DNA from 4 places in the Candidatus Thiodiazotropha sp. CDECU1 genome. Region 4 is predicted to be linked to each of the others. Evidence: predicted binding sites of a transcription regulator. Region 4 holds the regulator's gene; each other region holds the start of a gene.
What was found. The regulator sigma-54, encoded in region 4, starts transcription at its own class of promoters, with help from an activator protein. The targets are predictions, from matches to a motif close to TGGCANGNTNCNTGCTT.
Positions count from the first base shown of each region.

Region 1 (5,074 bases), 1.2 Mb from region 4:
CTCTGCATATCCATCCACAAAATGACGGTCCACCAAGTGGCAAGGATATCAATGTGCGGGTTGTGGGAGCGAACGTGGATGCAGTCTCCGGACTTGCCGCAGAGTTGTTGACCTTTATGCAAGCATCATCTGATATCGGTCCGCATCTAATCGGCCTGGATGATGATCGCGGCGTCCCCAAAAGGTTGTTCCGACTCTCGGTCGAGCAGGAGAGGGTCGCCGAGTTCGGACTGGACAACAATCAGGTGGCAAGGCTGGCGGCGAGTGTATTGGACGGCCGTTATCTGGGTAAGTACCGGCATATCGACGAAGAGGTCGATCTGAAACTGCGGATCGATTCGCAGGCCCTGCAGGACCCGGAAAATGCGCTCTATATTCCAGTAGTGGAGGATGCGCAACACCCTGTCTATCTGGCGGACCTGGTGACTGTGCAGGCATATAATGAACCTGGTGAGATCAAGCGCTACCAGGGGCAGCGGGCGATCAGTTTAAAGGCGGATATTCGTGAAGGGGCTCCCACCTCGACTCCCGCTGTGGTGAGCCGGGTCAGGGACCATTTCGAAACGATTCGCGATCGCTATCCGGGGGCAACAGTGACCTTCGGTGGCGAACACGAGGATACCCAGCGATCTTTCGAGTCCCTGGCATATGCCTTTATCATCGCTGTTTTGGTGATGTACGTGATTCTGGCGACCCAGTTTCAGTCTTATCTACAGCCGCTGATTATTCTGTCCGCCGTCGTTTTTGCCCTGATCGGGGTCGTATTCGGCAAATTGGTAACTCAATCACTCTTCACTGTGAACAGTTTCATCGCCGTGATCGGTGTGGCGGGGGTTGTGGTCAATGACGCCCTGGTGCTGATCGACTTTATCAACAAGCGTTATCGCAAGGGACTTTCCCGGCGTGAAGCGATTATCGAAGGGGTCCATATACGTCTGCGTCCGATTCTGTTGACCACATTGACCACATCCCTGGGGCTGTTGCCGATGGCAATCGGATTTCCCAGCTACTCACTGATCTGGGGAACCATGGCGTCCACTTTTGTCACGGGTCTGGCCACGGCCACGGCGTTGACCTTGTTTATTATTCCGGTGTTATGGGATCTTTTGCTGGGTTTTCAGGAGTGGCTGCAAAAACGCAGAATGGCGGGGGCGCAAGTATAGGAATAAAAAAACGCCCGCATATAGCGGGCGTCCCTTTTCGAGGAGAGTAAATAGTTTAAGCGTTCTTCTTTCTGTAGAGACGTGAGGCGCCTATGCCCAGAAGGCCCATGCCCAACAGTACGAGTGTTGAGGGCTCGGGTACATTCACTTCCACTTCCTGATCCACCGGTTCCGGTGAGTCATCATAGGTATAGCTGACATACACGTTGCCGCTCCAGGCGTTGAATTTGGTGCGTTGTACACAGTTGTCATATGGGCCGCAACGGGTCAGGTCTGCAACCAAAGTACGTACGAGTCTCAAATCCAGGGGGTTGTTCCCGACAAAATCGTCTAGACCGAAACTCGACAGATCAAATGCCTCGCTAAAAGACCCTGTTGCGAGGCTGCTGTCTGAGCAACTCAGAAGATCCCGGCAGTTGTCCCGGGTAACCTCGCGGTTGATCTCAACTTCCCGGTTAGGGTCGACCAGACGAACTGCTTGGCGGCTGATGGAACGGCCAGCACCTGAGGCAGAAGCTCTGAACCTGGTGTCATAGGATTGAACCACTGAACCAAGGCTCCAGTCACTCTCGAACCAGATATTCACGTCCAATAACTGACCCAGAGAAGCGTCGAATCGATCCATGGAGACCGTCTGTACATCTCTACGTTCGGTTTGAACACCGGTATCAGCAGAATAATCGAAGAGATCTTGGCTGCTGAAGCTGAAGGAAGCCATGTCCCCAATACTCAGGATGGTGGCGCTTGATGTGCTACTGAAGGCGCAGAGTGCTAAGATGGCACTGGTCTTGAGTAAAGTCTGCTTGATGTTCATGATGAATCCTCGAAAATATAAATTTAATGCTCCTGCCCTGTATTAATACAGATTCCGTGCCAAAAATTTATTATATTTATTATTCAGATAGTTACGCATTTTTATTGCTTCAGTGAAACCAGGCTGTAAACTATTCCGACACCTGCGCGATTCTGAATTAATTCCATTAATTATAATGAGTTATGGGGTATGTGCGGACCACTGTAGGAATAATAGTCACATAAATTCTCAGTATTTAACTTTGGGGTGTAAGAGTTTCCAGAAAAGATGAAATTGATCGCAATAGAAACGGCCGCCGAGGCCTGCTCAGCCGCACTCTATCTCAGTGGCGATATATCGATACGTTACAAAATTTTGCCCCGTGGACACAGTGAATTGATCCTGGAGATGGTTGATGATCTTCTGCGGGAGGCAAATCTGACTCCTGCATCCCTGGATGCTGTGGCGTTCGGCCGCGGCCCTGGCTCATTTACCGGTGTGCGGATTGCGACGGGTGTGATTCAGGGAATTGCCTTTGCGGCGGACTTGCCGGTGGTGGGAGTATCGACCCTGGCGGCATTGGCGCAAAGGGCCTATCGGGAGAAGGGGGAGCGCAAACTGCTCACTGCCTTTGATGCCAGAATGGGGGAGCTCTATTGGGCCGGTTACAGGGTAGGAGAAAAGGAGCTTGCCGTGCCCGCTATTCCGGAACAGGTCGGATCCCCGCAGCAGGTGGAGATTCCTCATGATGACGAGTGGTACGGGGTTGGTTCCGGGTGGGGAGCCTACAGCGAACAGCTGGAGCAGCGCCTACGGGGCACGCTGCTGGGTTTCAAAGCGGAGATCTACTGCAGCGCCCGGGATATCGCATCGCTGGCGGCTGCGGATTACCAGGCAGGTCTGGCGGTTGCTCCAGAGCATGCCCTCCCGGTCTATCTACGCAATCAGGTCGCCAACAAGCTGTGATTTCGGGGTAAAGTCTCGCAATCCACTGGTGTTTGTCCTTCTATTTCAGAAGCTTATACCTATACCACCAAAACCCCCGCCTCCCGAGCTGGCGCCAAAACCGAAGTGTATACGTGGTTTCGACCTGGCTTTGCGCTCAGGCCAGAGCATAATCTCATCACACCGCAATATGGGGAATGGATAGCCACTATCGGCAACCAGACCTTGACGGATCGCCGAGAATTTACCGGTCGCCGTTACCTGTCGGCCAATCCCATACTCCACCAACTCGAGATAACCTGGTTGTTGCGCAATGAAACGTCCTATGGAGTTCGCTTGCGTATCGGGACGTCCATTCTCGTCAAGGGGATAGGCCAGAATCTGGATCTCGGTGGTATCGCGCAGATTTCGGGTCTCGATAATGACACCCCCCCATTGCAGGAGAGGGGCGTCGGGGTTCGGTTGCGAGGAGGAGGCCTGCTGGGGCGTGACTGTACGGTCAGCGACGGGTATCACCGGCTGGCTGCTGCAGGCCTGCAACAGTGCCGCTAGAATCAGGATTCGAGACCGGCGCATCGAGTCTATTACCAGTAGTAGTAGGGGTATCTACGCCAGTAGGGATAATAGAAGGGGTCGTAGAAGGGGTCGTAGTAGTAGGGATGGGCGTAGACCTTATCCTCCGGCCAGAGGTAATAGGCCTCTACCGCAACCACCGGGTAGGGGTAGGGATAGTCTCCGACCGGTTTTTCCACCACCTCCTGGATAGTGCCGGTGACGGTGAGTTCCCGGTTCTTCGGATACTCTTCCGGCTCCAGGTAACCCTCGATACGAGCGATAAAGCGGCCGATGCTGCGACTCTCCTGTTTGGGTTTACCCTCATCGTCGAGTTGACGGGAAAGAATTTCAATCCGGGTTTCCGTTGCCAGATTTTCAACCGAGATGATATCGCCACCCCAACGTATTTTGGCGTCTATGAACTGCTGCTGCCGCTGCTGTACTTCGTCTACCTGGATATTACTCGCCGGGGGGGTGCCGATGACCTTTGGGACATTGGAGGCGCACCCTGCGAACAGAAGTAGGCAGAGGATGCTTAGGATTGGGAGTCTGTCGCATCTTTTGTTGGTGTAAATCATCTGTCCAGGGCAATCCAGTGTCTATCTTAATATGACTCTATTCATTTGATTAAATTCCTTCAAATAATAGCCGGTCTGATGATTGAGCCTGGTAAGGCCGATAGGGTTATGACTATGTGGGTCTACTCGACTATACGCTCCTTCTCTGCCTCTTCCTGATAGTAGTAGTCATAGTTTTGGTGCATATGATTGGTGAACGACCAGGCTTCGTTATATGACAATCCGCTGTTTTTGGGGATGATGACCTTGACGTAGAGATTGTTGTCCTGCTTTTTCAGGCGCTTGAGATTTTTTTCCAGCTGTTTGCGGGATATTGACGAAAACCTGGTGTCGCTTGGTCCCTTGTAATCAATGCGGAAGTATTTTCCGGATTTTGTATAACGCACCTCCACCACTGTTTTACCTTTGGCGGTGCGAGCCGGTCGTAACAGTTTATTGTACTGAATCTCGAGTTTTGAGTAGTCCTGTTTTAGATCGACCAGCTGCTCATCCGCTTCCTGGTTGCGGGTCAGGGCGGCGAGTAGCTCCTGGTCTTTTTCGCTCAGTTTTAACCGCAGCTGTTCCAGGTCCTGCTGTGTACTTTCCTGGCGGGCATTGGCCTGTTCCAAGTCGAGCTGGAGATTCTCAATATTACGATTGGACTCAGCGATCAGGTTTTGTAATCGGCTGGTCTCCTGGTTCAAGCGTGTCACTTGAGTGGTTAACAGCTCACGCTCTTGTGTCAGCAGTTTGTGCTTACGATCGATCTCATCTCGCTCGCGACTGAGATTGGTGATCTGAAAGCGTTGGCTGGAAATGGCAGCCTCCTGTTCTTCAGATCGTTCAGTCATCTGCATCAGCTGCATGCGCAACATGGTGATTTCATGCTCACGGGCAATCAATCGCTCTTCCAGGGTCTCATTTTCCTGGTCTGTTGTACGTACAAGTTCCATGGCTTCCTGCTCGGAAGCTATGGACAACCTGAGTTGGCTTAGCAGTTCCATGTTACGCAGCAACAGGATCACCATCGCGAGCAGGAAAATCATCACGATAACGGTCAT
Region 1 covers NZ_OY734020.1:816,644-821,717, forward strand. The annotation lists gene R2K28_RS03735 (efflux RND transporter permease subunit) at 1-1,163, shown strand, start outside; gene R2K28_RS03740 (PEP-CTERM sorting domain-containing protein) at 1,219-1,977, opposite strand; gene tsaB (tRNA (adenosine(37)-N6)-threonylcarbamoyltransferase complex dimerization subunit type 1 TsaB) at 2,245-2,922, shown strand; gene R2K28_RS03750 (Slp family lipoprotein) at 2,968-3,477, opposite strand; gene R2K28_RS03755 (Slp family lipoprotein) at 3,486-4,034, opposite strand; gene R2K28_RS03760 (hypothetical protein) at 4,157-5,074, opposite strand, start outside.
Region 1: a site for sigma-54 is predicted at 2,023-2,039, ahead of R2K28_RS03740 (PEP-CTERM sorting domain-containing protein). Genes of this name have one in related genera too.

Region 2 (5,074 bases), 1.6 Mb from region 4:
CGTAACAGTTAACTGTAGACGCTATGCAACCAATTTTGTATATAAAGTGTTCATTTTCGACACAATCGATTGTTCAAAAATGGCATAGCCAGTCAAATTGGATTTTGCCTTTTTCCGGCACAACGTGTGTGCCGTCGCAAAATCAAAGATCAAATTGTTAATCACGTCTCACGCTATTACAGTTCGTAATAATGCTTACAATAACAATCGGATACTGTCTATTTATAGTTCTTTATCAGGGCTTGTCGGCGGTGATTCAGCGGCTTGGAATATCCAGGTTTCAAGCCTGTTTCCAGGATCTCCCGGTAAATCGTCACAAGCATAAACCACCAACACTATTCATATAACATCAATTTCTATACCAACATGGTGGCGCGCTTTTTGCGAGGGCTTTAGGCACAATCATTTTCAGGTCGAAATCCTGTGTAAGGTCCGGGATCTATCCCGGTTTTGTGCGGAATTGGGCGGCTGGAATTTTCGGGTAGTTCACACAAAGTTGGGCGGGTAATTGGATGCTGGTGATCCCTCTACATTGGAAGATTACAAACACAGCAGGCGTTGTAACAACGACAGTCCAAGGCTCAGTCAGGAAGAAGTTCGGAGTAGTTGTAAAACACTTACGATCAGCTTTGATCCTTAGGTGTTTTGCTTTCAGGGAGTGGAGATAGAGACTATGCAGCATGTGATCATTGGAGCCGGACCCGCAGGTGTGGTTGCGGCCGAATCGATTAGAAAATTCGATAAATCCAGTACTGTCACATTAATCAGCAATGAATCGGAAAGGCCCTATTCACGACTGGAGATACCTCGGTTTCTGCAAGGCAAGATCGACGAAAAGGATACCTATCTCAGATGTGGCCAAAACTATTTTGCATCCCAGTCCATCGATGTATGCAAAGGCAGTGTTGTCAAGGTAGAGAGCCAGAATAATGCAATCAATCTGGCAGATGGCACCCGCTTGGAATATGACCGTTTATTGATTGCCACCGGGAGCCGGCCAGAAAAACCGAAGATACCCGGTAGTGAACTTCCTGGTGTGGTCAACTGCTGGACCCTCGAGGATGCAAGGAAGATTATCTGCAACCTGGGTATCAACAGCCGCTTGGTCGTTGTTGGCGGTGGCTTTATCGGATTCGTCATCATCGATGCACTGGCACGCACAGGTGCGCAGATAAACCTGATCGAGAAGGGTAAGCATGTCCTTCCGCACATGATGGACGATAACTCCAGCAGTCTCATACAGTCATGGTGCGAGGCGAAAGGAATTACGGTACAAACCTGCGTCGACGTCAAAGCGATTGATAGAAAGAGAAAGACGAATAAAAGCACCGGTTCGGGTTTGAATCAGCTCACCGTGTTACTGAACAGTGGTGAATCAATTACTGCGGACATGGTAATTTTCGCCACTGGCACAAAAATGAATACAACGTTTTTAGAGGGATCAGGGATTGCCTTCGATCATGGTGTGCTTGTGGACGAGCGCCTCAACACAACCCAGCCGAATGTATTTGCCGCCGGTGATGTTTGTCAGGGACTTGGCTTCTCTACGGGTGGACGAAGGGTGCAAGCCGTGCAACTTACCGCCAGTGAGCATGGCCGTATAGCAGCAGCAAACATGTGTGGTCTCAAGGCAAAATTATCAGGCAGTCTCACCATGAATGTGCTTGATACGCTGGGACTTGTCTCAAGCTCTTTTGGCACCTGGAATGGAATTCAGGGTGGTGAGAGTGCTGTCTATTCCTTAACAAGCAGCTACACATATCTGAATCTCCAGTTTGATGAGGAGAGACTGATCGGTGCATCCAGTATCGGTAATGCTGAACATCTACAGCTACTACCTAGATTGATTCATTCAAATTTACCCCTTAAAGGGTGGAAAAAGCGGCTCATGCAGGATCCGTGTCGCGTTGGTGAGGCTTATCATGCGCTCTCCCAGGGTGCCAGACAGTAGTTTGCTGGAACACTGTAAATACAACAATTGTGTTGAGTCTTGAATCACTGTCCCAAAAACATGACAGCACAGACAGGCTAGACACTTCCCGCCAAATATTCTTTTCAGTCCAAGCGTTTTCATTGTTTTTTAAATAAAAATAAGCGCTTAACAATAAACAAAAGCCAACAATTCCGTTTGGCCTGCTTCTTGCTCAAACGTCTAACCAGGAATGGGAGTTATCCAACAAACTGTCACGGGAACAGAACAATCCAATGAACCTGGAGGAGAAGAGATTATGATTTCCCAGCATCGAAACAAGATTTTCCGCAACGCGGTCGTGATAACCGGTCTCAGTGCCGCTATCACTTTTAGCGGAGCGGTAAGCGCACGTACGACTCAGGCTGAAATAGATGGTGATGCAGCAAGTACTGGCGATGTCCTGAGTTGGGGCATGGGCCAGCAGGGTCAGCGCTACAGCCCGCTCAAAAAAATCAATACCGGTAACGTAAAGAAACTGGTACCGGCATGGAGTTTCTCTTTTGGTGGAGAGAAGCAGCGTGGACAGGAGGCACAACCGGTTATCAAGGATGGAAAGATGTTCGTTACCGCCTCATATTCCAGACTCTATGCGATTGACACCAAGACTGGTCAAGAGTTGTGGCAATATGATCATCGCCTGCCTGATGGCATCCTGCCCTGTTGTGACGTGGTCAATCGTGGTGCCGCGTTGTATGACGATCTGGTGATATTCGGCACCCTGGATGCACGCATTATCGCTCTCCATCAAGACACAGGTAAGGTGGTCTGGCGTGCGAAGATTGATGATTACAAGGCGGGTTACTCGTTCACTGCAGCACCGCTGATCGTCAAGGACATGGTAATCACCGGGGTCTCGGGCGGTGAGTTCGGGGTCATTGGACGTGTTGAGGCACGTGATGCGAAGACCGGTAAGTTGCGCTGGATTCGTCCCTCGGTAGAGGGCCATATGGGTTACATATGGAAAGGTGATAAGAAGATGGAAAACGGTCTCACCGGGAACACCAACGCCACCTGGCCTGGTGATTTGTGGAAGACCGGTGGTGCCGCAACCTGGCAAGGAGGCACCTACGATCATGAAACCGATCTGATATTTTACGGTACGGGTAATCCCGCACCCTGGAATGCCCATCTAAGACCGGGTGATAATCTTTACTCAACTTCAACCTTGGCCATCGATCCGGACACCGGCAAGATCGCCTGGCACTATCAATACACACCCAACGATGGCTGGGATTACGATGGCGTGAATGAACTGGTTTCGTTCAACATCGGTGGGGATAAGTTGGCGGGTCATGCCGATCGGAATGGTTTTTTCTATGTCCTCGATCGTACTAACGGCGAGTTGAAAAACGCCTTTCCTTTTGTCAACAAGATCGATTGGGCGAAAGGGGTTGATCTCAAGACCGGTCGTCCTATCGAAACGGGTGTGCGTCCCGGAGATCCCACCAAGAGCAAAGACGGTAAGAAGGGTGACGTGGTATTTGTCGCGCCTTCATTTCTCGGTGCAAAAAACTGGATGCCCATGGCCTACAGTCCAGATACCGAGCTCTTTTATGTTCCCGCCAATGAGTGGGGCATGGATATTTGGAACGAGCCGATTACTTATAAAAAGGGCGCAGCCTATCTTGGCGCCGGTTTTACCATCAAGCCACTCAATGATGACTACATCGGTGCCTTGCGGGCGGTGGATCCAAAGAGCGGAAAGATTGTATGGGAATACAAGAATAATGCGCCGCTCTGGGGTGGTGTCATGACCACTGCCGGTAATCTGGTTTTTACCGGTACTCCGGAAGGCTACCTAAAGGCTTTTGACGCCAAATCTGGAAAAGAGCTGTGGAAGTTCCAGACCGGCTCCGGAGTGGTTGGCTGTCCGGTTACCTGGGAACAGGATGGGGAGCAGTACATCGCTGTACCTTCCGGCTGGGGTGGCGCGGTACCGCTGTGGGGCGGTGATGTGGCGAAGAAGGTCAAGTACCTGAACCAGGGTGGATCGCTCTGGGTCTTCAAGCTGTCCGACGTCTGATCAGTTGGGCCAGGGTCGGATATAGCACGCAATATCCGACCCTGGTTCAGGCCAAGCAACCTTATTACACAAACAACCAACTCAGTATTCGATAGATAAATAGCGAAAAGGGAAATTGTTGGATGATTATCATCTTTCGGTTTTCTGTTTGATTACCTGGAGTATTTCCACATGCAAAGCACAACATCTATTAAAGTCGTACTCGGTATAGTGCTATCGACTATTATTACGGGTAAGGCTTTAGCCCACGGCAATGTATCTCCTCAGGCTGTAGATACCAAGCATCTACCCCAATTGGGTGAGGATTGGCTCGAGGTCAATCCTTACAGAGACAATACAGATGCCGTGGCCACCGGGTCATCCGCCTACAATCAGAACTGCGCGCGTTGCCATGGACTGGGTGCTGTCTCCGGCGGGATCGCCCCCGACCTGCGCATGCTGCCACCTGAAGATGAAGGCGATGAGTGGTATATCTATCGTGTCCGTAACGGCGCTATACGTAACGGAATTACCTATATGCCGAAGTTTGAAGGCATCCTTTCGCAGGAGGCACTGTGGTCGATCCGGGCCTGGCTGGTGACTCTGCCTGTGGAAGAGTAATCACTGAGACATAACAATGAGAGAGTGATATGTATAGGATCAAAGACATCTTAATCTTTGCGGCTGCAATGGCCTCTCTTATGCTGCAGAGTCCGGCAATGGCCGAGGATGAATCCAGTGCCTTGGATCGGATTCGTGAACGGGGCGTCCTGGAAGTGGCTGTTTACAACAATTTTCCACCTTTTTCCTATCGTGATGAAAAAGGCAGGATTGTCGGAATAGATGCCGACATTGCACGAGCGCTGGCGAAAAGCCTTGGAGTCTCTGCGGCAATCAGGGTGGTGGGCGCGGATGAATCCATGGAAGATGACCTGCGCAACAACGTTTGGAAAGGCCACTATCTTGGGGGTGGCGTGGCAGATGTCATGTTGCACGTCCCCTATGATGCTGCATTTGCCGAAGAGAACGATCGGGTCCAGTTTGTTGCACCCTATTATCGGGAACAGGTTGTAGTGGCGGTGGAGAAAGGGGTCGGTACC
Region 2 covers NZ_OY734020.1:1,295,416-1,300,489, forward strand. The annotation lists gene R2K28_RS05935 (NAD(P)/FAD-dependent oxidoreductase) at 674-1,951, shown strand; gene R2K28_RS05940 (methanol/ethanol family PQQ-dependent dehydrogenase) at 2,229-3,995, shown strand; gene pedF (cytochrome c-550 PedF) at 4,167-4,595, shown strand; gene R2K28_RS05950 (substrate-binding periplasmic protein) at 4,625-5,074, shown strand, end outside.
Region 2: a site for sigma-54 is predicted at 2,130-2,146, ahead of R2K28_RS05940 (methanol/ethanol family PQQ-dependent dehydrogenase). Genes of this name have one in related genera too.

Region 3 (5,074 bases), 1.9 Mb from region 4:
AAGACACAGGCCAACCAGTTAAATCGAAGAGAAACAGGTTGTTAATATAACTCTTGTGCTTACCGTCAATCGATTTTGTAGGTTTTCCTACAAGCCGGGAAACAAATTGGCGAGCTTATTGTGTTGTTAATCATCAGCTGATGTTTGTTGTTGTCTGAGTCTGAAGTGATTTGGCATGAATAGTGTAGTTAACTTTCAACGGGCCAGATTGAGTATCGAACTATGCAGGAATCAGATTTTCGGGAAGTTGCAGTTGATTTTATCCATCTGGCACCCTTCCTTAGTGCGGCATTCATGTATGCCGCTGCGTGGTATAATATCCACTTCTTTTATGCGTCGGATGGGGCATCTGAGAATAGGACCAAGGCCGTTGATTACTATTGCGATCAATATCGAAAGATGTTGATGGAGTTTATGCATGACTTCTCTCAGGCTTAACCAGATATTGGATTTACTCCATGAACATTCAGACAGCCATTGAAAATCCTCATCCTGCCGCCGTGTGGGCTCAAACGGCACCCCTTGATCCTCTTCAAATCGATTGTGTCACTGCGGTGATGCTGAAGATCCTGGACAATAAATGCAAAATGCTTCCTGAACAGCAGATGGCATTGATGGCAGTCTATGGGGTGGTAAAAGAGAGGAAAGGCGTGCTATTGGAACCCTCCATTCATAATGAAATCGATGAGGCATTGAAAATAGGAAGCAGTGTCTCCTATGATCGGATACACGAGTTGCGTCTATTGGTGGAGGCAACTATCCCTAAACAGGTGATGAAACACTTCAAGCAATATTTTCGTGATTCACTGTATGGGGTATGAACTGGTAATCTGCTCACAAGGTTGTGACGCCGACACGATAGACACCGCCAATCACCATATATTCGTTTTCACCTCTTAGCCTGTCGGGTAAGAGATCAGGTAAGTAGAGTAACTTAACAAGTGGTATTTCCGCTTCCAGGATATAGTCTCCGAATTCGTCGGCTCGCTCCCGCTGATTGGTAAATGAGTTGATATTATTCATCAACAGTATGCATTGGTGCTTGTCCAACTGCTCTAGAATCTCGTGATCCTTGATATGGTTTATCCCTCGATAGAGTGTGAGATGCGTCTGCGACGGATAACACTGTTTCACCTCATACTGACAATAGGTGTAAAGGAGATCGAGTTGGGCCTCCAATCCATTGGTATTGTAGAGCCCCTTGGCACGATCACTTAAATAGGCCAGGTAGCGAGCCGAGGAGTAGTCACCCAAGGCGCCGCCATGGTTTCTCGGTAGCAGACCGAATCGGGATTCCACCCAGCTTTTCAATACCGCTGCTTCCTTCCCATCCGGGTCGAACATCCAGCCGCGCAAGATACGCAAATAATCCGCCTTGTCTCTTTTGAGGCGACTCTGTTCAGCATCAAATCCAGCCTCATCCAGGTTATCGAGCAGAAAACCGGATCGCATATAGTCCATGAAGTGGATTGCCCTCTCTTGTCTGCTGGACACCCGCTGCAAACAGGAAAAAAGCTCATCGTGCAGCTCTTGTACGCCATCCAGCATAAGGGGCACTGGGTGTTGCTGAAAAGTGAGGCTGCCGAGGATTACCGCGGGTAGATTGCAGTGATTGATGGATAGGCGCGCATACGCCGGCAGGGAGGTCGTCTTTGGTACTGATTGTTTGTTTTCATCCATACACTTGCTGGGTGATTGTCGCGAACCCGACCTCGGTTTGTCACTTTGAGTCAAATAATATAATCAATAAAAACAATAGTATACGATGTTTTATCGGATTTGGCACGCCGCTTGCTCAACACCAGTTGTCCACGTGACCTCAAACGACTTTAGTCACTACTGATTCAACAATATGTAAGGAGATCCAACATGGCACTGCGTCAATGTGCAATCTACGGTAAAGGCGGCATCGGCAAGTCTACCACGACCCAGAACCTGGTCGCTGGTCTGGCCGAGCTGGGTAAGAAAGTCATGATCGTCGGTTGTGACCCCAAAGCGGATTCCACCCGTCTGATTCTGCACTCCAAGGCGCAGAACACCATCATGGAGATGGCTGCCGAGGCCGGTACCGTTGAGGACCTGGAGCTGGAAGATGTACTGAAAACCGGCTATGGCGACATCAAGTGCGTCGAGTCCGGTGGTCCTGAGCCTGGTGTCGGTTGTGCCGGCCGTGGCGTTATCACCGCTATCAACTTCCTTGAAGAGGAAGGCGCCTATGAGGAAGACCTCGACTTCGTATTCTACGACGTACTCGGCGACGTAGTGTGTGGTGGTTTCGCCATGCCCATCCGCGAGAACAAAGCCCAAGAGATCTACATCGTATGTTCCGGTGAGATGATGGCTATGTACGCTGCCAACAACATCTCTAAAGGTATCGTGAAATACGCCAACTCTGGTGGTGTGCGTCTGGCAGGTCTGATCTGCAACAGCCGTAACACTGCTCGTGAGGACGAGCTGATCATGGAACTGGCTCGCCAGCTCGGCACTCAGATGATCCACTTCGTACCTCGTGACAACGTGGTGCAGCGTGCTGAGATTCGCCGCATGACCGTTATCGAATACGATCCTAAAGCCAAGCAGGCTCAAGAGTATCGTGATCTTGCTACCAAGATCATTGAGAACGAGATGTTCGTCATCCCAACACCGATCACCATGGATGCGCTTGAAGATCTGCTGATGGATTTCGGCCTCATGGATGAAGAAGACGAGAGCATCATCGGCCAGACCGCTACTGCTGAGGCATAAGGCCATCGCATAAGCGAACGGTGACACCGGTCGGCCAGTCGACCGGTGTCTACATAACAGATCGTTTTTCATAGCCTGACTATCCACGGATTAGTGGTGGCAGGTGAAGGAGAATTTTATGTCAACTATGACACGCGAAGAGACCGAAGCCCTCATCCAGGAGGTGCTCGAAGTCTATCCAGAGGATGCGAAGAAGGACCGCGCCAAACATCTCACGGTCAACGACCAAGAGGTGGAGCAGTCCAAGAAGTGCATTACCTCCAACCGAAAGTCCCTGCCGGGTGTGATGACCATCCGTGGTTGTGCCTACGCCGGTTCCAAGGGTGTGGTCTGGGGTCCGATCAAGGACATGATCCACATCTCTCACGGTCCTGTCGGTTGTGGCCAGTACTCCCGTGCCGGCCGTCGTAACTACTATGTGGGCACCACCGGCATCAACACCTTCGGTACGATGAACTTCACCTCCGATTTCCAGGAGAAGGATATCGTTTTCGGTGGCGACAAGAAGCTGTCCAAGATCATGACCGAAATCGAACAGCTGTTCCCTCTCAACAAGGGCATCACGGTACAGTCCGAGTGTCCTATCGGTCTTATCGGTGACGACATCGAAGCCGTCTCCAAGCAGACTGCCAAAGAGATCGAGAAGCCTGTGGTTCCTGTCCGTTGTGAGGGTTTCCGCGGAGTCTCTCAGTCCCTGGGTCATCACATCGCTAATGACGCTGTGCGCGATTGGGTGCTGCACAACCGTGACAACGACACCAGCTTCGAGGGCACCGACTACGACGTTACCATCATCGGTGACTACAACATCGGTGGTGACGCCTGGTCTTCACGTACCCTGTTGGAAGAGATGGGTCTGCGTGTTATCGCTCAGTGGTCCGGTGACGGCACCCTGGCTGAGATGGAGAACACTCCCAAGGCCAAGCTGAACCTGCTCCACTGCTACCGTTCCATGAACTACATCTCCCGCCACATGGAAGAGAAGTACGGTATTCCGTGGATGGAGTACAACTTCTTCGGTCCTACCAAGATCGAAGAGTCGCTGCGCAAGATTGCCGCTTTCTTCGACGAGACTATCCAGGCCAATGCCGAGAAGGTGATCGAAAAGTACAAGCTTGAGTACGACGCAGTGATTGCCAAGTATCGTCCGCGTCTGGAAGGCAAGAAGGTGATGCTCTATGTGGGCGGTCTGCGTCCGCGTCACATCATCGGCGCCTATGAGGACCTGGGTATGGAAGTGGTCGGCACCGGTTACGAGTTCGCTCATAACGACGACTACGACCGTACGATCAAGGATATGGGTAACGCCACCCTGATCTACGACGATGTCACCGGCTACGAGTTCGAGGAGTTCGTCAAAAAGATCAAACCCGACCTGATCGGATCCGGCATCAAGGAGAAGTACATCTTTCAGAAGATGGGCATCCCCTTCCGTCAGATGCACTCCTGGGACTATTCCGGTCCTTATCACGGCTACGACGGCTTCGCCATCTTCGCCCGGGATATGGATATGACCCTGAACAATCCCTGCTGGGGAAAGATTCAGGCACCATGGTTGAAGGGTGAGGAAGAGACCCAGGCCGCTGCGGCCGGTGCTTAATCAGTGGTTTGTGATGGGGCAGGGCCCCACCCTACACCCTGAGATTGAGCGGTAGGGTGGGGCCATGCCCCACCGATAACCGCTCAAGTAAGCGCCTTTCGAGTCGGAGTTGCCATGTATCACCAGTGCATGATCAGCAGACCCGCTCATCGAGCCAGTAAGGTTGAACGAATAGGTTGGAGTCAGCCTCCGACCCCGATTAAAAAATCTGAGCCGTCTGTCCACAGATTAGTGGCGCGGTAGGAGAAATATCATGAGCCAAGTTGTCGATGACATCAAACCCAGCTATCCGCTGTTTCGTACCGACGAATACATCGAGACGCTGAAGAACAAGCAGGAAGCCTTCGAGGAGAAGCATCCTGATGACAAGATCCAGCAGACCTTTCAGTGGACCACCACCGAAGAGTATAAAGAGCTGAACTTTAGCCGTGAGGCCCTGACCGTTAATCCGGCCAAGGCGTGCCAGCCACTGGGTGCGGTACTCTGCGCCCTGGGTTTTGAGAAGACCCTGCCATACGTGCATGGTTCACAGGGTTGCGTGGCCTACTTCCGCACCTACTTCAACCGTCACTTCAAAGAGCCGGTGGCCTGTGTCTCCGACTCCATGACTGAAGACGCGGCGGTATTCGGTGGCCAGAAGAACATGTTCGCCGGTCTGGAGAACGCCAAAGCCCTCTACAAGCCTGAGATGATCGCTGTCTCTACCACCTGTATGGCCGAGGTTATCGG
Region 3 covers NZ_OY734020.1:1,567,455-1,572,528, forward strand. The annotation lists gene R2K28_RS20420 (DUF3144 domain-containing protein) at 295-438, shown strand; gene R2K28_RS07120 (hypothetical protein) at 459-821, shown strand; gene R2K28_RS07125 (NAD(+)--dinitrogen-reductase ADP-D-ribosyltransferase) at 835-1,680, opposite strand; gene nifH (nitrogenase iron protein) at 1,870-2,745, shown strand; gene nifD (nitrogenase molybdenum-iron protein alpha chain) at 2,864-4,345, shown strand; gene nifK (nitrogenase molybdenum-iron protein subunit beta) at 4,599-5,074, shown strand, end outside.
Region 3: a site for sigma-54 is predicted at 1,781-1,797, ahead of nifH (nitrogenase iron protein). Genes of this name have one in related genera too.

Region 4 (5,074 bases):
ATTTGAACCAATCAGACATGTCGGCTGCTTTATTCATCCTGATCGATATAGATCTGTTGTCGTTCAATGAAATCCTGAGTGGCATTATAGCCATCGAGCATCAGCATATGCTGGCGCACAGCGGTTTCAACCAGGATAGCCAGGTTACGACCGGCGGCAACCGGCAGGCTTGTCATCGGGATTTCAACCCCGAGCAAGGTTCTTGTTGAATGACAGCCTTCGAGACGATCCATATCATGTAGTTTCTTGTCATCGAAATGCAGCAGATCAATGATCAAGTGCAACTCTTTATTGGGTTTGATGGCGCTGTTACCGAACATGGCGCGGATATTGATCATGCCCAGTCCACGCACTTCCAGAAAATCCTGTAAAACCTTCGGACAACGACCGATGAGTGTTTTACTGGCTGATTTATAGAGCTCCGTTGCGTCATCCGCAATTAGACAATGTCCGCGGGAAATGAGCGCCAGTGCGAGTTCGCTTTTACCGATCGCCGGATCACCGCTGAACAGCACTCCCCTGCCCAGGACCTCCATATAGACCCCATGTACCAGCAGCTTTTCACCCACCGGCTGGCTGAAGCGTTCCACCAGGCGTTTTATCACCTGATTATCGGATTGCGGGGTATAGAAAAGTGCGACATTCCTATCCATGGCCTGTCCCTCACACTCTTGAAGTGGTTTTAAACCATCGGTAAATATAAGCGCGGCCGGTGAGGCCTTGAATAGAACCTGTAGGTATTCATGATAGGCATCCTTTTCCTCACTCAGCAGATGTTTCCTTTCCGGTGGCCCGATGACCTGGATCTGATTGGGCCTGATCAAGTTGAGGGGGCCAGCGGGCTGCCTTCCATGCTGCAGCTCGATATCCACCACAATCTCCGCGTCTCCCCCCTCACCATTCCAGGTCAGCGAAAGTTCGCTGGCCAACTCATCATAGAGATCCCGAATGGTATAGATTGGCTTCATTAAGCAGAGATTATAGCTTCCCGTTGCTGGATCAGTTCATAAAGATCATGTGCGCTTGCCGCCTGCCTCAGGGCAGTGCAGAACTCCTCATCATCGAACATCTGCGCCAACTTGGCCAAAAGCTGCAGATGTTCGTCGGTTGCCTCCTCCGGAACCAACATTGCAAAGGCAAGATCAACCGGCTGATTATCGATTGCGTCGAAATCGATTCCCTCGGGGAGCTGGATAAACGCTGCAAGCGCTCCAGTGATTTGCGGCATGCGGGCGTGGGGCAGGGCGATACCCTTGCCCAGACCGGTGCTACCCAGCCTTTCACGCTCGAGGAGCGCATCAAATACCAGATCTTGATTGAGATCGGGAACAGCCTCGGCCAAGCGCTGACCGAGCTGTTCCAATACGCGCTTCTTGCTGGCAGCCTCCACTTTGCAACCGATCCGTTCTTCCACAAGATAGCCGTTTGGAAACATGGAGACCTCGCCAGTTCAATCAGCCCGTATTACTCAGACGCATACTTAACGCCGCTACCGGCGCGATGACTTTTCATTTTCTCCTTGTGTTTCAACACCTGCCTATCGAGTCTATCCGTGAGCAGATCGATGGCTGCATACATATCTTCCTGTACAGAGTCCGCATAAACACTCGCACCGTTCACTTGCATTGTAGCTTCTGCCTTCTGCCTCATTTTCTCCACGCTCAAGATAACGTGGACATTGATCACATTATCAAAATGGCGCTCAAGACGTTCAAACTTATTGTCTACATAGCTTTTCAAGGCATCGGTTACATCCACATGATGACCGGTCACGCTAATTTGCATAATTTTCTCCTATCTTAGATGAGGTTACCCATCACCCTGCCTGATGTCACTAATTGAGGACCAATCGTACTTTCAGTATATGCTGTGCAGCAATCCGCATAAGCCTCGTGCCTGGCTGCATCCGCAAAGGGATCGCTGTTAACAACCTGCGATTCGTCGCTCAAATAACTCCTATATCAGACGCTTACGTTCGTTCGATGGAGGAATACCCATCGACTCTCGGTACTTTGCCACTGTCCGACGGGCGACTTCGATACCCTGATCAGACAAAAGAGCGGCAATCTTGTTGTCACTGAGAGGCTTGTTGGGAATCTCAGCGGCTATCATTTTCTTTATCAGCGCGCGAATCGCTGTAGACGAGCACTCACCTCCCGCACTGGTGCTGACATGGCTGGAAAAGAAATACTTGAACTCCAGTGTCCCCCTGGGTGTATGCATGTATTTCTGGGTTGTCACACGGGATATGGTCGATTCGTGCATTTCCAACGCCTCAGCGATATCCCTCAAAACCAGAGGCTTCATCGCCTCTTCTCCATGTTCGAAAAACCCCCTTTGATACTCTACGATTTTACTCGCTACGCGTAAAATAGTCTCGTTTCTACTCATCAAACTCTTAATGAACCAACGAGCTTCCTGTAAATGGTTCTTCAGAAAGGTGTTGTCTTCGCTCTGATCCGCGCGCCTGATCAAATTGGCATAACCTGTGTTCACCCGCAATTTTGGCGTCACCTCGCCATTCAGCTCGACTATCCAGCGACCGTTTTGCTTGCTCACGAACACATCGGGTATGACATAATCCGGCTCGCTGCTGGCAATCAGTGAACCCGGGTGGGGATTAAGTGTACGAATCAGCTGCATCACCGCCACAAGCTCATCCTGATTGATCTTCATCCTGCGTATGATCTGATTTTGATCCTGCGCGGTCAAAAGATTGAAATAGTCCCTGCAAAGCTTGATTGCCAACTGCCGATAGGCGGTCGATTCGGGTAGTTGATTCAACTGGATGAGGAGACAGTCCTGAGGGCCCTGGGCCCCCACGCCAGGCGGGTCGAACGCCTGGATCCGGTGCAACACCGCATTGATATCCTCAATGGTGGCCTCTTCATCGTTGAGCGACTCCAGCACCTCCTCCGGATCACCGGTGTAATAGCCATCCTCATTGATGCCGTCGATGATGTTTGTGGCGATTGCGATATCCTGGGGTGAGAAAGGCGTCAGGTTCATCTGCCATACCAGATGGTCATGCAGGGTTGTGGCACTACTATTGTGCATCAAATAGTCGTGATCGTTCGTCTCGCCACCACCGCTTGAAGTGGGCTGATAACTGTCGTAGACATCGCTCCATTCGCTATCGACCGGCAGTTCCTCCGTCGCTTGGGGCGCATCAGTCTTAATTTCACGTTCGTTGTTGATGTCGTTGCTGTTCGCATCAACCGCCGCAGATTGCTCCGACACCCCGCTGTCAGCGGCCTCCCCCTCCTTGGTGGTGTTCTGTTGACCAAACTCCTCTTCCACTTCGAGCATGGGGTTGGTCTCCATCACCTCCTGAACCTCCTGACTCAGGTCGAGCGCGGAGAGTTGCAGCAGGCGTATTGCCTGCTGCAATTGAGGTGTCATGGTTAGATGTTGACCGAGCCGGAGCTGTAGGGCCTGCTTCATCGCAGATGTTATCTTTGGACCTGGTATGTTATTTGTATGTCTTTAATTTCATTCTAGCTAAAAAACGCCGCAGAGGAAAAATATATTTCTTGGCTGAATCCCACTGCATTACCTTGCCCAATGCCCGAACCATTCAAGGATTAATCCTGTAATTCATTTAAAATCAACAGGATAACCAAGCCCCCTCAGTCTGCTACATGGAAAAATCCTCACCGAGATAGACACTTCGAACCTCCTCGTTCTGAAGTATCTCTCCCGTGGAGCCCTCAGCCAACACGCGACCGCTGTTGATGATATAGGCCCGATCACAGATATCCAGGGTCTCTCTGACATTATGATCCGTAATCAGGACGCCTATTTGCAGGGCCTTCAGGTGCTGAATGATCTTCTTGATATCGATGACCGCAATGGGATCGACACCGGCAAAGGGTTCATCCAATAATATAAAGCGCGGCCGAATGGAGAGGGCCCTGGCAATCTCCAGACGCCTGCGCTCACCCCCGGAGAGGCTCATTGCCAGGCTTTCCCTCAAGTGCCCGATACCTAACTCCAGTAACAGCTCGTCACACAGCTCACGGCGTCTGGCGGCATCCAGCTGCTCCTGGGTCTCCAGGATCGCAAGAATATTCTGCTCCACACTCAGGCGGCGAAAAACCGATGGCTCCTGAGCCAGATAGCCGATACCGCTGCGTGCCCGTTTATGCATCACCTGATCGGTCAATACCTCTCCATCCAGGAGTATCTCCCCACTATCCGCCTGGATCAGGCCAACGATCATATAGAAACTGGTGGTCTTTCCCGCGCCATTCGGCCCCAACAACCCAACCACCTCACCACTGTTCACGCTGAGTGAGACACCATCCACCACATTACGCTTTCCATACTGCTTCTGCAGCGCCTTGGCCTGTAGCTGGCTCATGGTTTTGACTGCTGTTCAGGTTCAATGACGACCTGTACTCGCTGCTTGCCTTGTGCGCTGGTACCCGCCCTTACCAGTGCCTTGCCGCGATTGTAGATTATCCGGTCGCTTCGAAAATGGTTGTTTCCCTGCTCAAGCAGCGCATCATCGATCAACAGTAACTCATCGTGCTCCAGGCTGATCTCCACCCGTCGGGCTTCGCCGCGCGCCTCTTCTCCCCCCTGCTCTATCAATTGGCGAAAGCGAACAGGATTCCCTTCACCGATAACCTTCTCGGTTTTACCCTGGCGGCGATGCACCCAGAGTCGCTCGGCCCAAATTTTCAGACTGCCCTGGGTAACTTCGACACTACCCTCATAGAGCACCACCCCAGACGCTTCATCGATGGAAAGGCTGTCCGCCTCCAGTTGCATGGGTTGATCCTTGTCACTCTCCAGCGCAAGCCCCGGTTGCGCTATGCATAGCAGCAAAATCAGATAGACCATGCCGGCTTTTGCTCTATTGAATCTCATAATAGCCTCGCACCTCATGTAGCAGCTTGAGTCGCATCGGTCCTTTCAACCAGGCCTGCATACCCGTTGCCGTCATCCATTGATTCTCGCTTTCAATACGTACCGGCGCTTCGGTGGTGGCAAAGGATTCATCAATGTGCAGGGTCAAATCCTGGGTGATGATATGGAGTGGTGCCAAATCCGCACTGCTTGGTCTGTC
Region 4 covers NZ_OY734020.1:4,119,008-4,124,081, forward strand. The annotation lists gene rapZ (RNase adapter RapZ) at 1-19, opposite strand, end outside; gene hprK (HPr(Ser) kinase/phosphatase) at 30-968, opposite strand; gene ptsN (PTS IIA-like nitrogen regulatory protein PtsN) at 968-1,435, opposite strand; gene hpf (ribosome hibernation-promoting factor, HPF/YfiA family) at 1,465-1,785, opposite strand; gene R2K28_RS18845 (RNA polymerase factor sigma-54) at 1,957-3,444, opposite strand; gene lptB (LPS export ABC transporter ATP-binding protein) at 3,638-4,363, opposite strand; gene lptA (lipopolysaccharide transport periplasmic protein LptA) at 4,360-4,875, opposite strand; gene lptC (LPS export ABC transporter periplasmic protein LptC) at 4,862-5,074, opposite strand, start outside.